3 linked regions of the Desulfocurvus vexinensis DSM 17965 genome follow. The protein of the gene in region 2 binds, or shares a complex with, the protein of the main gene of each other region. Links are inferred from orthologs where the notes say so. Each region holds a gene or a part of one and is shown on either strand. Other genes may lie near its edges. The genes, in order: secG, secY and secA.

Region 1 (5,921 bases), on a different replicon or contig from region 2:
AGGCCGTAGCCGAACTCGTTCTCCGCGGTGGCGTTGTCGCCGAACCAGGACTTGAGCAAGCTAGCCAGGTACTTGGGCCGGTTCTGCCACCAGTTGGCGCTCTGCGGGTCGCTGGACTTGGGCGTGTTGGCCTTGTTGTAGTCGGCCAGGGTCGGCCAGTTGGCCTGGACCATGGGCAGGTAGCCGGGCAGGATGTGGTACAGCAGGGCATGGTCCGTGGAGCCCTGGACGTTGGGCTCGCCGCGCAGGGCGTTGATGCCGCCGCCAGCCACGCCGATATTGCCCAGCAGCAGTTGCACGATGGCCGCCAGGCGGATGTTCTGCACGCCCACGGTGTGCTGGGTCCAGCCCAGGGCGTACATCATGGTCCCGGCCTTGTCGGGCGTGCCAGTGGCCGCGAAGGTCTCGTACACGCGCAGCAGGTTCTCGCGCGACACGCCGGTGGTGCTGGAGACGCGCTCCAGGGTGTAGCGGCTGTAGTGGGCGCGCATGAGGTTCAGCACGCACCGCTTGTGCTTGAAGGTCGTGTCACGCCGGGGCAGGCCGTTCTCGTCGCGTTCGAAGGCCCATTTGCTGCGGTCGTAGCGCCCGGTCTTCTTGTCGAAGCCCGCGAACATGCCGTTGGAGAAGGAGTACTTCTCGCCCACGATGCAGGCCGCGTTGGTGTACTGGACGACGTAGTCATGGAAGAACTTGTCGTTGTCCAGGATGTACTTCACCATGCCGCCCAGAAAGGCGATGTCGGTGCCGGAGCGCAGGGGGACGTGGAAGTCGCTGCGCGCGGAGGTTCTGGAGAATTTGGGATCGACATGCATGACCTTGGCGCCCTTGTCCTTGGCCTTGAGCACCCATTTGAAGGAGATGGGATGGTGCTCAGCCGCGTTGCTCCCCATGATGAGGATGGCGTCGGCATTCTCGATGTCGGTCCAGTGGTTGGTCATCGCGCCGCGTCCGAACGACTCTGCCAGAGCCGGTACAGTGGCGCTGTGTCAGATACGGGCCTGATGGTCGATGTGGACGACCCCCAGGCTGCGCAGCATCTGGTGCGAAACGGAGCACTCCTCGTTGTCCATCTGCGAGGTGCCGAGCTGGAAGATGGACTCCACGCGGTTGACGGTCTGGCCCTTGTCGTTGACGGTCCTGAAGTCGCGGTCGCGGGTGTCCTTCACCCGGCGGGCGATGCGCTCAATGGTCCAGTCCCAGTCCTTTTCCTCCCAGCGGTCCGACCCGGGGGCGCGGTACAGGGGCTTGGTCAGCCGGTGGTCGTTGACGTGCATGGTCAACAACGCCGCTCCCTTGGCGCACAGCGCGCCCTGGCTCACGGGGTAGTCCGGGTCGCCCTCGACGTTGATCACCGTGCCGTCCTTGACGTGCATGAGCACGTTGCAGCAGCACGAGCAGAAGGGGCAGATGGAGATGACTTCCCTGGCGCCCTCGATCTTCATCGCATAGGCGTGGGCCGCGACGGGCCGCAGGTCCAGGCCGAGCTGGCCCAGGGTCAGCCCCACGGCCCCGGCTCCCGCGACCTTGAGGAAACTTCGCCTTGAAATGCCCATGGGTTCCTCCGTCAGGTTGCGCGGCCGGGGGGCTGGCCCCCGCGCCGCATTATGCTTGTTCAAGCATATTGAAGAAGACGACTCCGCATCGCGTGCGGCGACGCCGCACCCGCGGCGTCCTCCCACCCTGCCCGCCCGCAGCGCAAAACCGGCGGGTTCCAGGGTCTCTTGCCTATTGTCCTAGGCCGTGGGAGCGGGGGCGTCAAAAAAGACCAGGGTGCGCATTCTTTTGCACATAACTTTGCTGAATATCAATTATAACAATTTGAAATTAAAGGTATTTAAATCAAACTACCAGCGTTGGGAATTTTCGGGCCGCAGGCCAGCCCCCGGCGCATCCGGCCCGGAAAGGCGCGCAGAAAAAGCCCGTTGCCCCCGGGCAGGCCGCCCCCTGATGGACGGAGTGGATATGCGTTGTGCCGAGAGCCCGTTGCCCCCGGGCAGGCCGCGCCCCGGCGCACGGCACGCGGCCTGCCCCCTGGAGCGGGGCGCCGCCACGGGCCGGGCCCGCCCCGCGCCCAGAGGCCGGAGGGTGAGAAAACCAGATTCAGGCCGCCGGGGCCGGTGCAGGCCAGAAGGAAATGGGCGGGGAACGCGGTTGCGGACAAGGAAAAAGGGCCGCGGCGCGATGCCGTGGCCCTTTGTCGTCATGGTGCCGAAGGGGAGACTCGAACTCCCACGACCGTGAGGTCACCACCCCCTCAAGATGGCGTGTCTACCAGTTCCACCACTTCGGCGCAGGATGTGTGCGGGGCGCTACTGGGCCTTCTCCTCGGCCTTGGGCTCCTCGACCTGGATGCTGTCGAAGGGCGGGGCCTGCTCCTTGGGCTCTTCCGCAACCGGGGCCGGGGCCTCGACGGCGGGCTGGCCGATGATCACCGAGCCGCCGTCGTCCGAGCGCGTGGAGCTGGACAGGATGTTGTAGAGCAGCGAGGTCACGAGAAAGACCACGGCCAGGAAGGCGGTCAGCTTGGTCAGGAGGCTTCCGGCGCCGGAGCCGCCGAACATGGACGACGAGCCGCCGCCGAAGATCACGCCCATGCCTTCCTTGCCGGATTGCAGGAGCACGAGAACGACGAGAATGATGCACGCGAGAATGTGCAGGGTCAAAACCAGGGCTTCCAAGTAAGTTCCTCCTGAGGGCGCTCTTGCGGTTCCCGGCGCGTCAATCGGCCAGGACAATGCGGCTGAAACTGTCGGCCCGCAAGCTTGCGCCTCCTACCAGCACGCCGTCCACGTTGTCAAGGTGAATAATCTCGGCGGCGTTGTCGGGCTTGACGCTGCCGCCGTACTGGATGCGCATTTCCCGCCCGGCCTCGCCGAAGGCGCGCACCAGCTCCTGGCGCACGAAGGCGTGGGCCTGGACGATCTCCTGCGGCCCGGCCACCTCGCCGGTGCCGATGGCCCACACCGGCTCGTAGGCCACCACCAGCCGCTCGGGGTCCACGCCCCGGTCCACGCCCGCCAGGCCCTTGTCCAGCTGGGTGCGCAGCACCTGCTCCACCTGCCCGGCGCGGCGCTCGTCGATGCGCTCGCCCACGCACAGGATCACCGACAGCCCGCGCTCCAGGCCGAAGGCCACCTTGCGCCCGACCATCTCGTCGGTTTCGCCCAGCACGTGGCGGCGCTCGGAGTGCCCGGCCAGGACGAAGGCGCAGCCCACGTCCAGCAGCATGGCCGGGGAGATTTCGCCGGTGAAGGCACCCTGCTCCTCGGGGTAGAAGTTCTGCCCGCCCAGCAGGAAACGCGGGTTGCCCGCCAGGGCCTGCCCGGTACGGCGCAGGGCCGTGAACGGCGGGATGACCAGCACCTCGCGGTCCTCCGGCAGGGCGGCGCCGCACAGGGCCACCAGCTCCTCGGCGGTGTCGAAGGCCTCTTCGGTGGTCTTGTGCATCTTCCAGTTGGCGGCCATGAGCTTTTTCACGGTCTAGACCTCCAGGGCCTTGAAGGCGGGCATGTCCTTGCCTTCCATGAGTTCCAGGAACGAGCCTCCGCCGGTGGAGACGAAGGTCACCTTGTCGGCCAGCCCGGCGGCGACCAGGGCCGCGCCGGTGTCGCCGCCGCCGATGATGGTCAGGGCGCCGCAGTCCACCACGGCCCGGGCCAGCCCCGTGGAGCCCGCCGCGAAGGCCGGGGTCTCGAACAGGCCCACCGGCCCGTTCCAGACCACCGTGCCCGCCCCGGCCAGGGCCCCAGCCCAGCGCGCCACGGAGGCCGGGCCCGCGTCGAGGATCATCTGCCCCTCGGGCACGGCGTCCACACTCACGGTGGCCCCGGCGGCCTGGGCGTCGGGCCCGGAGCCCAGCACGCAGTCCACGGGCAGCAACAGATCCACCCCGCGCCGGGCGGCCTCGTCCAGCACGGCGCGGGCCTCGCCCACGAGGTCGGGCTCCGCCAGCGAGGCGCCCACCCCGTGGCCCTGGGCCAGGAAGAACGTGTTGGCCATGGCCCCGCCCACGATGAGCTTGTCCACCTTGGAGAGCAGGTTGCGCAGGATGCCCAGCTTGGTGGACACCTTGGCCCCGCCGGAGATGGCCACGTAGGGCCGCGCCGGGTCGGCCAGGGCCTGGCCCAGGTATTTCCATTCCTTGATGAGCAGCAGCCCCGCGCATTTCTCGGGCGCGTGGGCCGGGATGGCGGTCATGGAGGCGTGGGCGCGGTGGGCCGTGCCGAAGGCGTCGCAGCAGTACACGTCGCACAGGGCGGCCATGGCCGCGCCGAAGGCGTCGTCGCCGGCCTCCTCCTCCTTGTGGAAGCGCAGGTTCTCGAGCATCAGGATGCCGCCGGGGCCGATCATGGCCGCCATGTGCGCGACCTCGGGGCCCACGCAGTCCGGCGCCATGGCCACCTCGCGGCCCAGCAGCCCGGCCAGATAGTCGGCCACGGGCTTCAGGGAGAACTCGGCGCGCACCTGGCCCTTGGGTTTGCCCAGGTGCGAGCACAGGATGAGCGCAGCCCCGCGCTCCAGGGCCAGGCGCAGGGTCGGCAGGCTGGCGCGGATGCGGTTGTCGTCCTTGATGACCCCGTCCTTGAGGGGCACGTTGAAGTCCACCCGCACGAGCACCTTCTTGCCCTTGAGGTCCATTTCGTCGATGCAGCGGATCATGGCGCGTCTCCTTGTCGGCGTGTTGGGGGCCGCGCGGGGCGGCCCAGGCGACTGTGTACTACGCGGCGCCGAATTTATCCAGGCCCGGCGCGGCGTCGTTTGCGGCGGCCGCTCCCGGGGCGGACAGCTCCAGGGCCATGAGCACGGCGTCCTCGCCGGTGTCGGTGTAGTAGCCCCGGCGCAGCCCGGCCTGCACGAAGCCGAAGCGCGCGTACAGGGCGCGGGCGGGCGCGTTGCCCATGCGCACCTCCAGGTGCGCATGGCGCACGCCCAGCCCGGCGCAGATGCCCAGGGCCAGGCCCAGCAGCCGCGCGCCCAGGCCCCGGCGGCGCAGGTGCGGATGCACGGCGATGTTGAGCACCTCCATCTCGTCGAGGACGTGATGGAAGGAAATGTACGCCGCCAGCCCCTGCGGCCCGCGCAGCCCGAAGACCTTGAACACCCCGCCCGCAAGCCCCAGGCGGAACTCGCGCTCGCCCCAGGGCATGGAAAAGCAGCGCCGCTCCAGGGCCACCAGGGCGGGCAGGTCGTCCAGGCCCAGGCGGTCGAAGCAGTAGTCCCCGGCGGCGCCGGGGGCGGCGGTTTCCGCAGCTCCGCTGGCGGGCCCGGCGTCAGCCCCGTTGGCGGCGCTGGCGGCGGCGCGCGAGTCGTCCATGCCCTTCTCCCGTTGCGGCCCCGGGGGGCCTTTGCTAGTGTGCGCGGCGAAGCGCCGCACCATGCCCAGACACATCCGCACCATACCCCAGCCCCACGAGGCCGTCGAGATCGTCGATGACCAGGACCGGCCCCTGGGCGTCATGCCCCTGGCCGAGGCAAGGCGCCAGGCCCTGTTCCACCGCACGGTGCTGGTGCTGGTGTACGACGGCGCGGGCCGGGTGTTCCTGCAAAAACGCGCGCGCACCAAGGCCCTCTACCCCGGGCGCTGGGACCTGTCGGCCTCCGGGCCCGTGCTGGCCGGGGAATCGCGCGAGGACGCCGCCCTGCGCGGGCTGCGCCGGGAGCTGGGCATCGGCGGCGCGGGCCTGACGCGCCTGGCCCAGGCCCCGGCCCGGCCCGAAACGGGCTACGGCTTCACCACCCTGTTCTGCGCCGGGGCCTGCTCCGGGCCCCTGCTGCCCGACCCCGCCGAAATCGAGGACGGCGTATTCGTGGACCGCGACGAACTCGACGCCATGGCCGCCAGCTTCCGCGACATGCTGACCCCGGCACTGGTCAGCTTCTGGGAGCAGGACCTGGTGTTCCGCCCGGGGCGGCCCGGC
Region 2 (6,157 bases):
GACGCCCTTTTGCATGTCGGCCTGCTCGAAGTAGCTGCGGAACTGCTTCTCCAGGATGCCGTACATGCGGCGGACCTTCTGCTTCTCGCGCAGCTGGATCGCGTAGTCGCTGATCTTCTTGCGGCCACGGCCATGCTGGCCGGGCACGTAGGGGCGGCGCTCGTAGGAGCACTTGTCGGTGAAGCAGCGGTCACCCTTCAAAAACAGCTTCTGCCCCTCGCGGCGGCAGACGCGGCATTTTGCATCGGTATATCTAGCCAAAACACGTTCCTCCGAAAATTGGGCCGGTTAGACCCGGCGCCGCTTGGGCGGACGGCAGCCGTTGTGCGGGATGGGCGTCACGTCGCGCATGAAGGACACCTTCATGCCCGCGTTGTTGATGGCGCGCATGGCGGCCTCGCGCCCGGCGCCCGGGCCCTTCACGAGCACACCCACGGTGCGCATGCCGTTCTCCATGGCCTTCTTGGCGGCGGCCTCTGCGGCCACCTGGGCGGCGAAGGGCGTGCTCTTGCGCGAGCCCTTGAAGCCCAGGGCGCCCGAGGTGCCCCAGGAGATCACGTTGCCCTTCAGGTCCGTGAAGGTGATGATCGTGTTGTTGAAGGAAGCACGAACGTGGGCGATGCCCACCGGGACGTTCTTCTTTTCCTTCTTCTTGCCGGTACGGCGGGGTCTAGCCATTGTCCTTCATCTCCGTACTATTGAAATGGTGTCGTGCCGCAGCTACTTCTTCTTCTTGCCCACCACCGAACGGCGCGGGCCCTTGCGGGTGCGGGCGTTGGTGTGGGTGCGCTGGCCGTGGACCGGCAGGCCGCGACGATGGCGCAGGCCCCGGTAGCAGCCGATGTCCATCAGCCGCTTGATGTTGGCCTGCACATCGCGGCGCAGGTCGCCCTCGACCTTGTGGTTGTCCTCGATCTCCTTGCGGATCTCGTTGGCGGCCTCAGCCGAGAGGTCGTCGGTGCTCTGGTTCCAGTCCACGCCGACCTTGTCCAGGATCTGCAGAGCGGTGGTGCGACCGATGCCGTAGATGTACGTCAGGGCGATGTCCAGACGCTTGTTCCTGGGCAGTTCGATACCAGCAATGCGTGCCACTTTGGTTTCCCCTTATTCCTTAGCCCTGGCGCTGCTTGTGCCGGGGGTTTTCACAAATCACGCGCAGAACGCCCTTGCGGCGGATCACCTTGCACTTGGGGCACATCTTCTTGACCGAGGGTCTGACTTTCATGACCTGTTCTCCACTTACCTTGCAACCGGGCGGAACGCTCCGGCACTTGACTGACGATGCCCAGGCACAAGCCTGCGGCTTAGCTCACACTCAGGACGACGGGCCCCTCGGGAGTCACCGCCACCGTATGCTCGAAATGGGCGGACAACTTACGATCTTTCGTCACGGCTGTCCACTTGTCTTCGAGTATCTCCACTTCGCAACTCCCGGCACAGACCATGGGCTCGATGGCCAGCACCATGCCCGGCTTGAGCGGCGGCCCCGCCATGCCCGCAGGCACGAAATTGGGCACTTCGGGCTTTTCGTGCAGCTTGCGGCCGATACCGTGGCCCACGAAGCGGCGCACCACGCTGTACCCGCGCGCCTCGACAAAATCCTGCACGGCCCGGGAGATGTCGTACAGGTTGCCCCCGGCCAGGGCCTTCTCGATGCCCCGCGCCAGGGATTGCGCGGTGACGTCCATCAGGTCGCGGGCCAGGGCGCTCACCGCGCCCACCGGGTAGGTCCGCGCCGAGTCGCCGTAAAACCCCTGGTAGATCACGCCCATGTCAAAGCTGACGATGTCACCCTCGCGCAGGATGCGCTCGCGCGACGGGAAACCATGGACGATCTCTTCATTCACAGAGCAGCACAGCGCGAAGGGGAAGCCACCGTAGCCCTGGAAGGCGGGCTGGACCCCGAACCGCCGGCACATGTCCTGGGCGATCTCCTCGAAGCGCATGGTGGGGACACCAGGCGCCACGGCTTCGCCCAGGGCGTCGAGGATCACGGATACGATCCGGTTCGCCTCGCGCATGAGCGCGATTTCCGCGCCGTTCTTGATGTAGATGCCCCGAACTTTCTTCAAAGCCTAACGCCGCCCCTTGATTCTGCCCTGCTTGCCCATGAGCCCCTCGTACTGGCGGCTGATGAGGTAGGACTCGATCTGGGACATGAAATCCATGGACACGCCGACCACGATGAGCAGCGAGGTGCCGCCGAAGTAGAACGGCCCGCCCAGCTTGCTCACGAACAGCACCGGCAGCACGCACACCGCCGAGATGTACAGGGCGCCCCACAGCGTGATGCGGGCCAGCACCCGGTCGATGTACTCGTGCGTCTTGGCGCCCGGGCGGATGCCCGGAATGAAGCCGCCCTGCTTCTTGATGTTCTCGGCGATGTCCTTCGGGTCGAAGATGATCGCCGTGTAAAAGAAGCAGAAGAAGATGATCAGCGCCACGAAGAACACGTTGTACAAGATCCCCGTCGGCGAGAACAGCGCCGCGGCGTCCTGGAGCCAGTCCACCTGGGAGAACTGGGCCAGGGTCGCCGGGAACATCAGGATCGACGACGCGAAGATGGGCGGAATGACTCCCGCGGTGTTCACGCGCAGGGGCAGGTGCGTGGTCTGCCCGCCGTACATGCGCCGGCCCACCATACGCTTGGCGTACTGGATGGGAATCCGGCGCTGCGAGCGCTCCATGTACACGATGCCGACCATGACCGCAACCATGAAGGCCAGCAGGAGCAGCAGAATGAACACGGTCAGCTCGCCGGCGCCCAGGAGCTGGAACGTGTTGCCCACGCCCGCAGGCAGCCCGGCGACGATGCCGCCGAAGATGATCAGCGAGATGCCGTTGCCGATGCCGCGCTCGGTCATCTGCTCGCCCAGCCACATGACGAGCACCGTGCCCGCCGTGAGGGTGATGATGGTCGTCAGCCGGAAGCCCCAGCCCGCCGCCAGCACCACGGGCGCGCCCGTGGGGCTTTGCATGTTTTCCAGGCCGATGGCGATGAACAGGCCCTGGACCACGGTGATCAGCACCGTGCCGTAGCGCGTGTACTGCGTGATCTTCTTGCGGCCCGCAGCGCCCTCTTCCTTGGCCAGGCGCTTGAGCTCGGGGCTGACCACCGTCAACAGCTGGATGATGATGGACGCCGAGATGTACGGCATGATGCCCAGGGCGAAGATGGAGAAATTCTCCAGCCCGCCGCCCGAGAACATGTTGAAGATGCCGAACAGCGTGTTGGAAACCTGGGCGAAGAAGTCCTGCAACGCGGCGGTGTCCACACCAGGGGTGGGGACGTGGATGCCCACGCGGTAGAACGCCAGCAGACCCAGCGTCCACAGGAGCCGTTTCTTCAGTTCAGGCAGCCTGGCGAGATTCTCAACCCCGGATAATGCCACGTCGGTTACCCTTCCAGTGCCTTAGCGGTTCCACCGGCGGCAGCGATCTTCTCTGCCGCAGACTTGCTGAAGCGGTGCGCTTCCACGGTGATGGCGGCCTTGAGCTCGCCGTCGGCCAGCACCTTGACCAGGCTGCCGCGGCGCACCAATCCCTTGGCGTAGAGGTCTTCCAGGGAGATCTCGGCCTGGCCCTCGAAGGCGGCGGCGATGCGGCCCACAGCCAGGGGCTGGTAGATCACGCGGAACATGGCGTTCTTGAAGCCACGCTTGGGCAGGCGCCGGGCCAGGGGCATCTGGCCGCCCTCGAAACGGGCGGGCCGGCCGCCGCCGGAGCGGGCGTTCTGGCCCTTGTGGCCCTTGCCGGAGGTGCCGCCCTGCCCGGAGGCATGGCCGCGCCCGACGCGCTTGCGGTCCCGGCTTTCTTCCGGGTACGGGTACAATTCGTGCAGTCTCATTATTCCACAACCTCGACGAGATGGTTGACTCTCTCGACCATGCCGAGAACGGCATCGTTCTTGGGCAGTTCCTTCACCTGGCGGATCTTGCGCAGGCCCAGGGCGTGCACGGTGGCGCGCTGTCTGGGGGAACAGCCGATCAGGCTCTTCACCAGTGTGATCTTGATGGTGTCCATGTCGCGTCTCTCCCGCTACTTCCTGGGCGTTTCGACTTTCTTTCCGCGCAGCCTGGAGACCTGGTCGGCGCTGCGCAGGGAGGTCAGGCCCTCCATGGTCGCCTTGAGGACGTTGTGCGGGTTGTTGGTGCCGATGGCCTTGGTCAGGATGTCGTGGACACCCGCGGCCTCCATGACCGCACGCACCGGGCCGCCGGCGATGATGCCGGTACCCTTGGAAGCGGGCTTGAGCATGACGCGCGCGGCGCCAAAGCGGCCAAGGATCTCATACGGCAGGGTGCCGTCGAGCAGCGGGACCTTCTTCATGGTCTTCTTGGCCTGCTCGCTGGCCTTGCGGATGGCCTCGGGAACCTCGACGGCCTTGCCCAGGCCGTAGCCCACCGAACCCTTGCCGTCGCCCACCACAACCAGGGCGCTGAAGCTGAAGCGCCGGCCGCCCTTGACGACCTTGGCCACGCGGTTCAGGTAGACGATCTTCTCGATGATGCCGAGGTCTTCCTGGGGCTCTTTGCGAGCCTCCTTCCGGGGACCCTTACGTTCGCGTTCAATAGCCATTTGTCCCTTCCGCAGCTTAGAATTTCAGACCGCCCTCGCGGGCGCCGTCGGCCAAGGCCTTGATCCGGCCATGATACAGATAGCCGTTGCGGTCGAACACCACGGTCTCGACGTTCTTTTCCTTAGCCAGCTTCGCGATCTCGCGGCCCACGGCCTCGGCGCCCGACTTGTTGGGCTTGACCGCCTGGCCGCTCTTGACGAAGGCCAGGGACGAGGCGGAGGCGATGGTGGAGCCCGTCAGGTCATCGACGAGCTGCGCGTAGATATGCGCATTGGAACGGTACACGCACAGCCGGGGGCGCTGGGCCGTCCCGTTCACCTTCTTGCGGATGCGGATCTTTCTGCGCAGGCGCGCTTCGTTCTTCGAGAGTTTCATGGCCGTCCCCTACTTCTTGGCGCCGGACTTGCCGGCCTTGCGGCGGATGGTCTCATCCGCGTACTTGATGCCCTTGCCCTTGAAAGGCTCCGGCGGACGCACGCGACGGATCTGCGCGGCAACTTCGCCCACGGCCTGCTTGTCGATGCCGGTCAGGGTGAGCTTGTTGCCTTCGGCCTTGGCCTCGACGCCCGCAGGCAGCGGGAACTCCACCGGGTGCGAGAAGCCCACGGTGAGCACCACGTTCTTGCCCTGCACCTGGACCTTGTAGCCGACGCCCACGACCTCGAGAACCTTCTCGAAGCCCTTGGTCACGCCCAGCACGCAGTTGGACAGCAGGGTGCGCCGCAGCCCGTGCTGGGCCCGGGCGATCCGGCTTTCGTCGGCGCGGGTGAGCACCAGCTGGTCGCCGTCCTTGGCCACGACGATCTTCTCGTGGGCCGGAGTGGCCAGGGCGCCCTTGGGGCCTTTGACATTGATCATATCTTTGCCGATCGTCACTTCCACCCCGGAAGGGATGGCGATGGGCTGCTTTCCGATTCTGGACATGACTCTTCCTCGTTACCAGACTTCAAACAGCAGTTCGCCGCCCACGTTCTGCGCCTTGGCGCGACCGCCGTCCAGCACACCCTGGGACGTGGACAGGACACAGATGCCCAGGCCGTTCTGCACGCGGGGGATGTCGGACGCGGCAACATACACCCGGCGGCCAGGCTTGCTGATCTTCTTCATGCCGCTGATCAGCGGACGTCCGCCCTCGTACTTGAGCGCGATCTTGATGGCGCGCTCTTCCTCACTGAAATCGGCGATGTAGCCCTCTTCCTTCAGGATGCCCGCGATGGCGGACTTCACCTTGGAACGGGGGATGGCCACTTCGCCATGCAAAGCCTGGTGGGCGTTGCGAATGCGGGTAAGCATATCCGCAATGGGATCAACCACTGCCATGATGGACTCCTTGGAGATTACCAGCTCGATTTACGGACACCCGGCAGTTCGCCAGCCAGCGCCTTGTTGCGGAAGCAGATACGGCAGATGCCGAACCGACGCAGGAACGCGCGAGGGCGGCCACAAATGGGGCAGCGATTGTACGCGCGGCTCGAAAACTTGGGTTTCGCCTGGGACTTGTTCAAAAGTGCTTTACGGGACAAGGCGGACTCCTCCTTACTTCTTGAAAGGCATGCCCAAGAGATCGAGCAGCACCTT
Region 3 (6,338 bases), on a different replicon or contig from region 2:
CCTTCTGCGTGGGCGAGGAGGTCATCCGCCGCTCCGCCGAGGGCTTCGCCCGGGCCATGGCCCGCTTCTAGCCCGGCCTTCCAACGCAGCGCGGCGCGCCCGGGGAGCCCCGGGCGCGCCGCGCCGTGCGTGCGGCCCCCGCGCGGGGGCGCTACTTCAGGCCCTGGGCCCGGAGAAAGTCCGCCAGCCCGCGGTCCGGCCCGCCGATATGCTCCACCCACCAGCCCGTCAGGCGCTCCAGCACCTCGCGGGCCTCATCCCCGGCCCCCTCGCGGAGCACCGCGAAATCGTCCGCCGCCTGCACGATATAGTCGTCGTGCTCGTCCACATGCTCGCCCAGGTCAGGGTACTCGTACTCCTCCATCAGCCGCTGCTCGGAGGTGAAATGGTAGTCGATGTAGTCGTGGGCCTCGAAGATGGCCTCCTCCACCACATCCGCCCCCCTGCCCTGGGTGCAGGCGTCGAACAGGTCGTTCATCAGGCCGACGAGCTTCTCGTGCTGCTTGTCCAGCTTGGCGACGCCAAGCTTCAGGCTGTCGTTCCATTCGATCCGGGGCATCGCGGGCCTCCTTGCATCCTGTTGGGCGCGCAAGCGCGCATGATGGGCCTGATTAGGACGTCACCCCCCGGCTGTCAAGCCGCGCGGCCCGGGCGCGATGAAAACGGCTCTCATCCCTTGAATCCGCGCCGCATTGCCCTATAGTATGGTCGAAGATGGACCTTCCGGCCGCCCCGGCGCGGCCTCGACCCCAAACCCAAGGAGAATACCATGCCCAAGGCAAAGACCGAAAAGGAAAAACGCAAGGAAAAAGTGCTCGTCGTCCTGAACAAGGCCCGGGCCATGGAACTGTACGCCATTTCCCAGTACATGAACCAGCACTATGGGCTGGACGGCATGGACTACGGCGAGCTGGCCCGCGACATGAAGCTCATCGCCATCGACGAAATGCGCCACGCCGAGCAGTTCGCCGAGCGCATCAAGGAACTGGGCGGCGAGCCGACCACCGACCTGGCCGACAAGGTCATCAAGGCCCAGGACGTGCGCACCATCTTCCCCTTCGACGCCAGCGTCGAGGACAGCACCATCGACGTGTACAACCAGTTCCTGCAGGTCTGCCGCGAGTGCGGCGACAACGTGAGCTCCAAGCTCTTCGAGGCCATCATCGACGAGGAGCAGGCCCACTTCAACCACTTCGACAACGTGGGCAACCACATCAAGACCCTGGGCGACACCTACCTGTCCAAGATCGCCGGGACCTCGGCCAGCACCGGCCCGTCCACCAAGGGCTTCTCGCTGGGCGCAGGCGAATAGCCCGCCCCCGCGCAAGCACCAAGGCCCCGCCCCGGCAACGCGGCGGGGCCTTTCGTATGGTCCGCCGGGGCGGCGGCCAGGGCCCCGGCACGGGGCAACCGCCGCCGCAACCGTTCTCGAAAGCCGACCCCATCCCCCCAAAGAAAAAGGTCTTTTGGGGGGAAAGGGAGGGGGCGCGGGGGAGGGAAAACCCCCCTTTTCTCCTCAAGAAAAGGGGGGTTTTCCCTCCCCCGCCGGGCTTCACAGCCCGCAGGGGTCGGCCAGCCCGGGCAGCCCGGGCTATTTGCCGCAGCATTTCTTGTATTTCTTGCCGCTGCCGCAGGGGCAGGGGTCGTTGCGGCCGGTCTTGGGGGCCTCGCGGCGCACGGTTTCGGGCTGCTGGGGGGCCTGGGCGCCGCCGGAGTAGCGCACCTTGGCGGGCTCCTCCTTGTGCTTGAAGTCCTCCTCCTCCACCTGGGACTTGAGGCGCACGCGCACCAGCGAGCGCAGGGCGTGCTCCTTGATGCGCGCGAGCATGTCCTGGAACAGGCCGAAGCCTTCGCGCTTGTATTCCTGCTTGGGGTCCTTCTGGCCGTAGCCGCGCAGGCCGATGCCCTCGCGCAGGTGGTCCATGGACAGCAGGTGGTCCTTCCAGTTGCGGTCCAGGGCTTCGAGCAGGAAGTAGCGCAGGATTTCCTTGTACACGTCGGCGGCGCCCGCGCGCAGGGTGGAGAACTTGTCCATGATGCCCGCGTGGGCCTCGTCGCGGGCGGGCAGGTCGTCCTTCATGGTCTGGGCGTCCCACAGGTCGAAAATCTCTTCCAGGCGCGCGGCGCAGTAGGCCACGTCCTCGGGGTCGGGCTGCTTGCTGGCGGTAATGGGCGCGTAGAGTTCCTCCAGCAGGTCGTCGGTGAAGGCCTCAACCATTTCCTGGAGGCGCTCCTCGTCGGCGGCCATGATCTGGCGGCGCTGGGCGTAGATGGCGGCGCGCTGCTGGTTCATGGTGTCGTCGAAATCCAGGAGCTGCTTGCGGATGTCGAAGTTGTGGGCTTCCACGCGCTTCTGGGCGTTCTCGATGGCCCGGGAGACCATGGCGTTCTCGATGGCGTCCTCCTCGTTCAGGCCCAGGCGCTCCATGATGCCCGTCAGGCGGTCGGAGCCGAACAGGCGCATCAGGTCGTCATCCAGCGCCAGGTAGAAGCGCGAGGCGCCGGGGTCGCCCTGGCGGCCCGAGCGGCCGCGCAGCTGGTTGTCGATGCGCCGCGATTCGTGGCGCTCGGTGCCCAGGATGAACAGGCCGCCCAGGCCGGTCACGCCCTCGCCGAGCTTGATGTCGGTACCGCGCCCGGCCATGTTGGTGGCGATGGTCACCTTACCGCGCTGCCCGGCCTCGGCCACGATCTCGGCCTCCTTCTCGTGCTGCTTGGCGTTGAGCACGTTGTGCGGCACGCGGCGCTTGGTGAGCATGGCGCTGATGAGCTCGGACTTGTCGATGGATACGGTGCCCACCAGGACGGGCTGGCCCTTCTTGTGCAGATCCTCGATCTCGTTGACGATGGCCCGGTACTTGGCCTGCTGGTTCTTGTAGATGGCGTCGGGGTGGTCCTTGCGGACCATGGGCATGTTGGTGGGGATGGCCACCACGTCCAGCCCGTAGATCTGCTTGAACTCCACGGCCTCGGTGTCGGCGGTGCCGGTCATGCCCGAGAGCTTGGCGTACATGCGGAAGAAGTTCTGGAAGGTGATGGAGGCCAGGGTCTGGTTCTCGGCCTCGACCTTGACGCCTTCCTTGGCTTCCAGGGCCTGGTGCAGGCCGTCGGAGAAGCGCCGCCCGGGCATGAGCCGCCCGGTGAACTCGTCCACGATGACCACCTGGTCGTCCTTGACGATGTAGTCGTCGTCGCGCTTGAAGAGCTTGTGGGCCTTGAGGGCCTGAAGAATATGGTGCTGGTAGGCGATGTTGGCCGGGTCGTAGAGGTTGTCGATGTTCAGGATCTGCTCGCAGCGGGCCGAGCCCTCGTCGGTGAGGGCCACGGTGCGGGCCTTCTCGTCCAGGGTGAAGTCGCGGTCCACCTTGAGGGCCGGGATGATGGCGTCGATCTGGGTGTACATGCCCACGGCCATGTCGGCCTGGCCGGAAATGATCAGCGGGGTGCGCGCCTCGTCGATGAGGATGGAGTCCACCTCGTCCACGATGCAGAAGTTCAGGTCGCGCTGCACGAGCTGTTCGAGGTAGAACTTCATGTTGTCGCGCAGGTAGTCGAAGCCGAATTCGTTGTTGGTGCCGTAGGTGATGTCGGCGCCGTAGGCGGCCCTGCGCTGGGTGTCGTCCAGCCCGTGGACGATGACGCCCGTGCTCAGGCCGAGGAACGAATAGATCTGGCCCATCCATTCGGCGTCGCGCCGGGCCAGGTAGTCGTTGACGGTGACCACGTGGGCGCCCTTGCCCGTCAGGGCGTTGAGCACCACGGGCAGGGTCGCCACCAGGGTCTTGCCCTCGCCGGTGCGCATCTCGGCGATGCGCCCCTGGTGCAGGGTGATGCCGCCCACGAGCTGCACGTCGAAGTGGCGCATGTCCAGCGCGCGGCGCCCGGCCTCGCGCACCAGGGCGAAGACCTCGGGCAGCATCTCGTCCAGGCTGCGCCCGGCCTGGGCCTGGGCGCGCAGCTCGGCGGTGCGCCCAGGAAAATCGGCGTCGGCGAGCTTGCGCGTGTCCTGTTCGCGGGCGCCGATGGCGTCCACCAGGGGCCGCAGCGTCTTCAGGTAGCGCTCGTTCTTGGTCCCGAAAATCTTGCGGCCGATGACACCCAGCATATGGTTTCCTCGCTTGGCGTGGCGCGCGTCCCGGCCCGGGGGCCCGGGCGCACCGTTTGGCAAAGTGGTATGCGACTTCTCAAGCCATGTCGATGCAATCCAGCCAGTGGGCCACGGCCACGCCCAGGGGCGCGGTGGCCGCAAGCTGCGTCAGGCAGCCGCTGCAGCCCGACAGCATCAGGTCGCCCGGGGCGGCGGCGCGCCGCTGCCACAGCCGCGCGGCCACGGCCCGCGACAGGTCCGGGGCCCCGAGCTGCATGACGCCGCCCAGGCCGCAGCAGTCGCGCCCGTCGCCGGGGTCCGCGTCCAGGCCCGGCAGCCCGGTGAGCCAGGCGCGGTCGGGGTCGGCGGGCCCGGCGTGGCAGGGCGCGTGGTACAGCACCCGCCCCGGCGCGGCGGCCACGGAAAAACGGACGCGCCCCAAAAGCCGCGACAGGGGCGTCACGGCCTCGGCCCAGGCGGCGGCCTCGGCGGCGTCCAGCCCGGCAACGGGGTCGGCGGCGTAGGCGGCCAGCCCGTGGGTGCACGAGGCGCAAAACGTCACCACCCGAGGGCGGCCCGCCGCACGCCAGGCGGCCACGTTGCGGGCCACGGCCCCGGCGCGGGCCCCGGCCAGCCCGGCGTGGCCCAGGGTCGCGCCGCAGCAGCCCCAGGCGGGCTCGGGCCCGGGCTCGCAGCCCAGGCGGCGCAGCAGGTCCGTGGCCGTGCGCGCCCAGTCCGGGCGCAGGGTCCGGGCCAGGCACCCGCTGAAAAGTACGGTCTTCCCCGCGTCAGGGCAAGGGCCGAATGCCTCGGGCCGCAGCAGGGGCGCCGGGCGCCGGGCCGGGGCCAGGGCCGCCAGCCTGCGCCCCAGGGCGCCCGGGCCGCCGCGCGGCCCCAGGGCCGCGCCCAGGCGCGCGGCGCCCGGCCACAGCAGGTCGGCCCGCCCGATCCAGGCCCGCCACAGCCAAGCCTGGAAGCCCGGATGCCGCCCCCGGGCCAGGGCCACGGCCCCGGGCACGTCCAGCCCCTGGGGGCAGACCCGCGCGCAGCGCCCGCACGACAGGCACAGCCCGGCCAGCCGCTCCACGGCCCGGGCGTCCAGTTCGCCGGGCGCGTCGGCCAGGCGGCGCAGGGTGTAGAGCTTGGCCCGGGGGGAGAGCTCCTCGCGCCCGGTGGCGGCGAGCAGCGGGCAGACTTCCAGGCAGCGGCCACACAGGATGCACTGCGGCTCGTGCGACCGCGCGGGGGAATCCATGATCTCGGGGCGCTCCGTGGCGATTCTCGGGGGTCGCGCGCCCAGCGCGCGCGAAGCCAAAGGATAAGTACGTCCCCGGGCCGCGTCAATGCGTGGCGCCCCAATGGGCCCCGGGCCGCGCCGCGCGGCAGGGGGGAGGGCCGCAGTGCGGCCACGCGGCGCAATCCTGTCAGCCTCCGGGCCGCGCCGCGCGGGAGGTCCGCCGGGCGCCCTGGCCGCCCGCCCCCCGGGGCGGAGCGGGTTTCCCTTTACACCCGGCCCGCCCGGGGCTAGTGCTCACTGTTGCCCGCGCACCCGCACCAAGGCCACCCCCATGACCCCCGCCTCCGCCCCCCGCTTCCCCCTGCTGCCCGTGGCCGCGTTGACCGTGGCCTCGCTGCTGTGGGCCGGGGCCTTCGTGGCCATGAAATACGCGGTGATGGTCTTCGACCCCATGGTGGTGGTCTTCGGGCGCATGGCCCTGGCGGCGCTGGTGCTGCTGCCCCTGGCCGTGCGCATGCACCCGCACCAGGACCGCCGCCCCGGCGACCTGCGCCTTTTGCTGTTCATGAGCCTGGGCGAGCCGTGCCTGTACTTCGTGTTCGAGGCCAACGCCCTGCGCCTGACCACGGCCTCCCAGGCCGGGATGGTCGCCGCCACCCTGCCGCTGATGATCGCCGCCGCCGCCGTGGCCTTCCTGGGCGAGCGCGTCTCGCGGCGGACCATGGCCGGATTCGCCCTGGCCCTGGCCGGGGTGGCCTGGCTGTCGGCCTCGGGCCAGGCCAGCGAAACCGCCCCCAACCCGGTGCTGGGCAATTTCCTGGAGGTCCTGGCCATGGCCTCGGCCACCTGCTACATCGTCACCGCCAAGCACCTGTCCGCGCGCTACAGCCCCCTGTACATCACGGCGTTCATGGCCGTGGTCGGCACGCTGTTCTTCCTGCCCGCCCTGGCCCTGCCGGGCACGGAGCTGCCGCGCAGCTTCCCGCCCGCCGCCGTGGGCAGCGTGGTCTTCCT

What was found.
Region 1: secY (region 2) and secG share a complex: the UniProt entries of both Escherichia coli proteins name them as parts of the sec protein translocase complex. The link is inferred for Desulfocurvus vexinensis DSM 17965 from one-to-one orthologs.
Region 3: the proteins of secY (region 2) and secA are in contact, whole or in part, in a crystal structure (PDB 3DIN), measured with the Thermotoga maritima proteins. The link is inferred for Desulfocurvus vexinensis DSM 17965 from one-to-one orthologs. Residues at the interface, in WP_004081795.1 of Thermotoga maritima: Glu108, Gly109, Glu110, Glu111, Ala236, Glu237, Arg238, Arg239, Ile240, Thr241, Ile242, Gln243, Tyr244, Ala245, Arg246, Arg247, Val248, Thr249, Gly250, Arg251, Arg252, Val253, Tyr254, Gly256, Ala257, Ser258, Thr259, Tyr260, Leu261, Pro262; in WP_004082002.1 of Thermotoga maritima: Glu261, Ala262, Arg263, Lys300, Ala301, Arg302, Thr303, Ile304, Ile305, Leu323, Tyr324, Asp325, Pro326, Val329, Ser330, Tyr333, Ile336, Lys340, Phe345, Val349, Glu363, Phe364, Tyr374, Ser375, Gly376, Gly377, Glu393, Ile395, Thr482, Ser483.

What each region holds. Positions count from the first base shown.
Region 1 is NZ_JAEX01000005.1:298,617-304,537, reverse strand. What follows is about bases 998-3,671. They hold secG (preprotein translocase subunit SecG), read right to left. Parts: upstream 2,682-3,671; coding sequence 2,313-2,681; downstream 998-2,312. Other genes in these bases: G495_RS0106910 (phosphoglycerate kinase), read right to left, coding at 3,484-3,671; tpiA (triose-phosphate isomerase), read right to left, coding at 2,722-3,480. Also shown: more of G495_RS0106910, read right to left, coding at 3,672-4,662; rimI (ribosomal protein S18-alanine N-acetyltransferase), read right to left, coding at 4,721-5,317; G495_RS18055 (NUDIX hydrolase), read left to right, coding at 5,379-5,921. UniProt on the Escherichia coli protein: Subunit of the protein translocation channel SecYEG. Overexpression of some hybrid proteins has been thought to jam the protein secretion apparatus resulting in cell death; while this may be true it also results in FtsH-mediated degradation of SecY.
Region 2 is NZ_JAEX01000006.1:163,417-169,573, forward strand. What follows is about bases 1,235-4,144. They hold secY (preprotein translocase subunit SecY), read right to left. Parts: upstream 3,393-4,144; coding sequence 2,076-3,392; downstream 1,235-2,075. Other genes in these bases: map (type I methionyl aminopeptidase), read right to left, coding at 1,305-2,072; rplO (50S ribosomal protein L15), read right to left, coding at 3,398-3,847; rpmD (50S ribosomal protein L30), read right to left, coding at 3,847-4,023; rpsE (30S ribosomal protein S5), read right to left, coding at 4,039-4,144. In the rest of the region: rpsD (30S ribosomal protein S4), read right to left, coding at 1-261; rpsK (30S ribosomal protein S11), read right to left, coding at 289-678; rpsM (30S ribosomal protein S13), read right to left, coding at 721-1,092; rpmJ (50S ribosomal protein L36), read right to left, coding at 1,112-1,225; more of rpsE, read right to left, coding at 4,145-4,578; rplR (50S ribosomal protein L18), read right to left, coding at 4,595-4,954; rplF (50S ribosomal protein L6), read right to left, coding at 4,964-5,503; rpsH (30S ribosomal protein S8), read right to left, coding at 5,516-5,899; G495_RS20965 (type Z 30S ribosomal protein S14), read right to left, coding at 5,917-6,102; rplE (50S ribosomal protein L5), read right to left, coding at 6,116-6,157. UniProt on the Escherichia coli protein: The central subunit of the protein translocation channel SecYEG. Consists of two halves formed by TMs 1-5 and 6-10.
Region 3 is NZ_JAEX01000001.1:195,867-202,204, reverse strand. The notes cover bases 1,349-4,439. They hold secA (preprotein translocase subunit SecA), read right to left. Parts: upstream 4,106-4,439; coding sequence 1,592-4,105; downstream 1,349-1,591. Other genes in these bases: G495_RS0100855 ((Fe-S)-binding protein), read right to left, coding at 4,185-4,439. In the rest of the region: G495_RS0100875 (pyridoxal phosphate-dependent aminotransferase), read left to right, coding at 1-71; G495_RS0100870 (bacteriohemerythrin), read right to left, coding at 152-559; G495_RS0100865 (ferritin-like domain-containing protein), read left to right, coding at 770-1,312; more of G495_RS0100855, read right to left, coding at 4,440-5,342; G495_RS0100850 (DMT family transporter), read left to right, coding at 5,656-6,338. UniProt on the Escherichia coli protein: Required for protein export, interacts with the SecYEG preprotein conducting channel.